2 regions of the Rouxiella sp. T17 genome follow, and region 1 is predicted to be linked to the other one. Evidence: predicted binding sites of a transcription regulator. Region 1 holds the regulator's gene; the other holds the start of a gene.
What was found. Region 1 encodes Fur, which represses iron uptake genes when iron is present. Its sites were predicted from a motif close to ATAATAATGAGAACNACTATCAA; they were not measured.

Region 1 (3,143 bases):
ATCTGCCTGAACTTTGGCATCGCACAAGACTATCAGGGCCAATGCAACCTGCGCTTTGACGACACCAACCCGGTTAAAGAAGACATCGAGTTTGTCGAGTCGATCAAGAAAGACGTGCAGTGGCTCGGCTTCGAATGGAGCGGAAAGGTTCATTACTCTTCCGATTACTTCGACCAGCTGCATCACTACGCGGTTGAACTGATCCAGAAAGGCCTGGCCTATGTCGACGAACTGTCGCCGGATCAAATCCGCGAATACCGTGGCAACCTGACCGCGCCGGGTAAAAACAGCCCGTTCCGCGACCGTACGGTTGAAGAGAACCTCGCGCTGTTCGAGAAAATGCGTAACGGCGAATTTGCCGAAGGCACCGCTTGCCTGCGCGCCAAAATCGACATGGCATCGCCGTTCTTCGTGATGCGTGACCCGGTGCTGTATCGCATCAAGTTCGCCGATCACCACCAGACCGGCACCAAGTGGTGCATCTATCCGATGTACGATTTCACCCACTGCATTTCCGATGCGCTGGAAGGGATCACCCACTCGCTGTGTACGCTGGAGTTCCAGGACAACCGCCGTCTGTATGACTGGGTATTGGATAACATCACCATTCCTTGTCATCCGCGTCAGTACGAATTCTCTCGTCTGAATCTCGAATACGCCATCATGTCCAAGCGCAAGCTGAACCTGCTGGTGACCGAGAATATCGTTGAAGGCTGGGATGACCCGCGCATGCCAACGGTTTCAGGCCTGCGTCGTCGTGGTTACACCGCCGGTTCCATCCGCGAGTTCTGCCGTCGTATCGGCGTGACCAAGCAGGATAACAACGTTGAAATGGCGGCGCTGGAATCTTGTATCCGTGACGATCTCAACGAGAACGCTCCGCGCGCGATGGCCGTGATTAACCCGGTAAAAGTCGTTATCGAAAACTTTGCTGGCGACGCCGTGCAGTGGGTGTCGATGCCGAACCATCCGAGCAAGCCGGAAATGGGGACGCGCGACGTGCCGTTTACCGCCGAAATCTTTATTGATCAGGCCGATTTCCGCGAAGAAGCCAACAAGCAGTACAAGCGTTTGGTGCTGGGCAAAGAAGTTCGCCTGCGTAACGCGTACGTAATCAAGGCTGAGCGCATCGAAAAAGACGCAGAAGGCAATGTTACTACCATCTTCTGTAGCTATGACGTTGATACGCTAAGCAAAGATCCTGCCGATGGCCGCAAGGTAAAAGGCGTGATCCACTGGGTTTCTGCGACAGAAGGCAAGCCAGCCGAATTCCGCCTGTACGATCGTCTGTTCAGCGTGGCAAATCCGGCGCAGGCCGAAGACTTCCTAACCACCATCAACCCAGAGTCGCTGGTAATTGCCCAAGGCTTCGTTGAACCAAGCCTGGCTTCAGCCGAAATTGGTGTGAGCCTGCAGTTCGAGCGCGAAGGTTATTTCTGCGCCGACAGCACTTACTCCAGCGCCGAGCATTTGGTGTTTAACCGCACCGTTGGCCTGCGTGATAACTGGGAAAGCAAGCCCGCGGTGTAATGCCTGTTGGTGATTTACCCAATGAAAAATGCAGCCTTTGCGGGCTGCATTTTTTTTGGCTATCGCGAAGCAAAAGTTTGCCGTTATGAAGGAGAGGACAGATCGCAGGCAAAAAAAAACCGCTTTTCAGCGGTCATTTTGTATTCATAAGCCGTTATTCTTCATAACCGCTCTGGCGCCGGCTATTAGCCTTTGCCGTGCACAGAATCATCTTCCAGACAGTTGCCGTCTTCGCAGTGACCGTAAAGATAAAGGCTGTGGTTGGTTAATTTAATGCCGTGGCGTTTGGCAATCTCACGCTGACGTGCTTCGATATATTCGTCGCGGAATTCAATAACACGACCGCAATCGAGGCAGATAAGGTGGTCATGGTGATGCTGTTGGGTCAGTTCAAATACTGACTTGCCGCCTTCAAAGTTGTGGCGGGTAACAATGCCGGCATCGTCAAACTGGTTAAGCACGCGGTAAACCGTGGCCAGACCAATCTCTTCGCCCATGTCGATAAGTTCTTTGTACAAATCTTCCGCGCTGACGTGGTGACCTGCCGGGGCTTGCAACACTTCCAGGATTTTAAGACGCGGAAGCGTGACTTTTAAGCCGGCTTTCTTCAGTGCGGTGTTGTTGTCAGTCATGCGGATTTAGTCCTGTCACTATGCTAATCACGTTAATGAAAACGGTGGGCTGTTAATAACCATCATTCTGATCCAAAGGTTTTAAGCAGACCCGAAGGTATAAAGCAAGACCAAAGGTTTTAAACCCAATGCGGGCAGAACGATAAAACAGATACAGTTAGTGTACCTTGATCGGGCTGAAATTTACAATTTTGAAGCTCTTAAATTGTTAATTTCAGTGATAGTTTGGCCCTTTAACGAATAACCTCAACGTTTCAGGGCCTTAGCCTTTGTGTGGGATTAACCGATAATCTCGGCAAGGCTTAATTCTTCGGAAATTTGCTTAACCCAGGCGTCAACGCGTTCGTTGGTCAGCTCGGGTTGACGGTCTTCGTCGATAGCCAAACCGATGAAATGGGTCTCATCCGCCATGCCTTTCGACGCTTCGTAGCCGTAACCTTCGGTTGACCAGTGACCGACGATCACCGCGCCGCGAGGTTCGATGATGTCACGCACGGTGCCCATCGCGTCACAGAAGTATTCCGCGTAGTCTTCCTGATCGCCACAGCCGAATACGGCTACCAGCTTACCTTCGAAATCTATCTCTTCCAGCGTCGGGAAAAAGTCGTCCCAGTCACACTGTGCTTCACCGTAGTACCAAGTTGGGATGCCGAGCAGCAAAATATCGTATTTTTCCAGATCTTCTTTACTGCTTTTGGCGATGTCCTGAATGTCAGCCACATCTTTACCCAACTGCTTCTGGATCATTTTTGCGATGTTTTCGGTGTTTCCGGTGTCGGAACCAAAGAAGATACCTACAACTGCCATAAGCTTATCTAACCTCTTGTTCTTTAATGGACTCGGTGAGTCAATGTGTTCGTTTGCAGCGTGAATCAACGACGCCTGGAATTTATTACCTAAAAATCATAGCCCAATAGTTTATAGGGCAACGCGCTAAAGCGTTATCGCCTTTGTGTGTTCCGTTACGCGTTTTTTAATTAG
Region 2 (3,143 bases), on a different contig from region 1:
TTTAAATCCTTGTTGCCCTGCAAATAACAGCTTACGGAGCTGGCGTAACAGCCGTTGCCGCTGCTGTATAACAGGTAGTTAGGATTGGTTTGATATAGGTTTGGCGCTTTCCATGCCCGCGCGATGCCCATTTTCAGCGTGAAATTATCGCCCAGATCCTGCGACAGATTCAATGAAGGGCTAACGTTGCCGCCGGTGTAAGTCTGGTGGTTAAAACGAATTCCTGGCGTCAGACGTGTCGAGTCGGTCAGGTCGATATTATCCTCGGTATAAATACCGTAGATATCCGCCGAACTGTAGTCGCTGCGATCCGTGCTGGAGACGCCTTCTACCGTCGAGGTCGTGGTCACAGTATTGGAGGTCGGGTCCGCCATCGTTTGATGGTTCATTTCCGCGCCGAAGGTGACGGTCTGAGGAACCCCAAGTTCGAACGGGATATTGACTTCGGAATGCAGGTTGGTATCGTTCAGCGTGATGGTCGAGAAGCCCGGATCAGTGGTGCTGAACAGCCCTTCCAGCCCGCCTGACAGCCCCTCATTCAGACGCGTATTCCGCGTTTTTTCAAACTGGATATAGTTACTGGTGGTGATGCCGTTGTCCCACGCGCCGGTATATTTCAGCGACAGCGACTGGCGATAGATAATATTGGTTTCTTTACCGTAGTTGGCTTTCACCAGCGTGCTGCTGTTGGTGTTCTGCGTGTCCCCGGCGTACAAATTCCCCTGACGGCTGAACCCGGCAGAAAGCTCCAGCGCCTGCATGCGCGCGAAGTCCCAGCGCAATACCCCATTGATATTTTTGTTAATTACCCCTTCGCGACCCGCCGGAATTTGGCCGGCATATTTACCGGTACGTTCCGCCGCGTGGCCAGCGTTGATGTTTTGACCATCTGCCTGCGTCTTGCTCCAGTTGCCGTAGAGGCGCATGGTCAGATTGTCCGCCAGCGCACCGCTCAGGCTGGCGTTATAGCGTTTTGTCGCGCCTTCCTCTTTATGTTCCGGCACGTTGTAATAGGTATTGAAATTACCGTGCCACGCAGGTTCCGCCTGTTTAGTGATGATATTTACTACGCCGCCCATGGCACCGTTGCCATACAGCGCTGCCGCCGGACCACGGATAACTTCGATGCGGTCAATCATTTCGGGCGGCACCCAGTTGCTGTCACCACGGGTATCGCGATCACCTCGCCAGCCATAGCGCACAGAGTTTTTACTGCTCACCGGCATGCCGTCCACCAGAATCAACGTATTCTCCGGCCCCATGCCGCGAATATCTATCTGGCGATTGTTACCACGCTGACCACTGCTGGAGTTACCGGTGAGATTCACGCCCGGCATGGTACGAATAATTTCTGAAACGTCGCGCTGGATAGGGTGCTTTTTGATAGCTTCGCTGTCGATGATTGACACCCCCGGCGCTTGCAGCGTCTGCTCTCGGGCGGTAACCACCATCGTATCTTCATGACTGCTCTTATCGTCGGCAACCACCGATTTTTTCTTTGATTCACCTGTCGTGGAAACATTCCCCTGTTTCTGCTGATCGTTCACATTCGTTTGCGGCTGTACCTGAGTTGTTCCGGCGCTAATTTCATCTGCCTGCGCCAAAGGTACGACCAGAATTCCCGCAATGAGCGAACTCAAAAGCGAATATTTAAAGGTAACTTTCCCCATAATAGCCAACACCTGCCCTGTGTTAAAAACGATGTAAATAAGAAGCAGAATTATAATGAGAATGATTATTGATTACAATTAGGAGTTTTCTTACATAAAGACATTGAAAAGTAAGGGGTTTATTTTGAGAGTTTTTGCGTAGGGGATAACCGAGAAGGGAATCGGCAGCTGTTTCAAGCTAACGTAGCGAGGCGTGCGATAGAAAACAAAAAGCCCGCGTCAGTTTCCTGATGCGGGCTTCTCTAAATTTGGCTCCTCTGACTGGACTCGAACCAGTGACATACGGATTAACAGTCCGCCGTTCTACCGACTGAACTACAGAGGAATCGTTTGAACGGGGCGAATAATAGCGATTGCTGCGGTGCATGTCAAAGGACAACTGCAATATTGTGTTCGACTGCTGATAGTTTGCACAAGTTGTTGAGATTTTTGCCGAATCATCGGCTTTTTCATCCGCAGTAGTCCATTAATTGTCCAATTCAGCATTGTGTACGCTCATCAATCGCCAGAGTTAATCGTTCTTGAATCTACAATATTTTACGCTAACGCAGCACAAGCGCGGATTATTCGAGCGCAGGCTTCGTCGAGACGCGCATCATCGATAGCATAAGCGATACGCAGATAGGGCGAAGCGCCGAATGCCGAGCCTTGTAGCGTCGCAACATGAGCGGAATCAAGCAGATACTCAACGAAATCGACGTCGTTGTTAATGGTTTGCCCCTTTGGCGTTCTCTTGCCGATCATGCCCGTGCAGTTGGCAAAAACATAAAACGCGCCCGGCGGCAGATCGGCATGCAGTCCGTCGATACTTTCAATGCATTGCATAATCTTTTGACGGCGCGTCGCCAGAATGCCCCGCCACTGCGCAAGGAAACTGCTGTCCTGTTCCAGCGCTGCGACGGCCGCTGCCTGAGAAATCGAGCTCGGGTTCGAGGTACTTTGCGACTGTAAAATTTGCATGGCGGAAATAAGCCAGGCAGGGCCTCCGGCGTAACCAATTCGCCAGCCGGTCATCGAATAACCCTTTGAGACGCCGTTGACGGTCAAAATGCGATCCTTAAGGCGCGGTTCAACCTCCGCGAGCGTAGCAAACAGTGCCGGTGGATGGCTGATGTGTTCATAAATATCGTCGGCCATGATGAGCACGTGAGGGCGTTGCAGCAATACCTCGGCCAGGGCGCGCAGTTCGTCGGCGCTGTAAATTGCACCCGTCGGATTGTTAGGCGAATTGAGAATCAGCCAGCGTGTTTTGGGGGTAATTGCCGCAGCAAGATCGGCAGCCTGCAGTTTCCAGCCATTTTGTTCGAGGCAAGGAACGAGGCGGAATTCGCCGTCGGCAAGCGATACCATATCAGGATAGGAAACCCAATACGGTGCAGGAATTATCACCTCGTCACCCGCTGAAACTGTTGCCATGAAGGCATTGAATATCAGCTGCTTGGCACCACTACCGGCAATGACTTCGTTGGCCTG

Region 2: a site for Fur is predicted at 1,720-1,742, ahead of SC206_RS03360 (TonB-dependent siderophore receptor). Genes of this name have one in related genera too.

What each region holds. Positions count from the first base shown of each region.
Region 1 is NZ_JAWUEA010000035.1:316,257-319,399, forward strand. It holds gene glnS (glutamine--tRNA ligase) at 1-1,530, shown strand, start outside; gene fur (ferric iron uptake transcriptional regulator) at 1,716-2,162, opposite strand; gene fldA (flavodoxin FldA) at 2,442-2,969, opposite strand.
Region 2 is NZ_JAWUEA010000011.1:24,276-27,418, reverse strand. It holds gene SC206_RS03360 (TonB-dependent siderophore receptor) at 1-1,670, opposite strand, end outside; tRNA gene SC206_RS03355 (tRNA-Asn) at 1,920-1,995, opposite strand; gene SC206_RS03350 (aminotransferase class I/II-fold pyridoxal phosphate-dependent enzyme) at 2,208-3,143, opposite strand, start outside.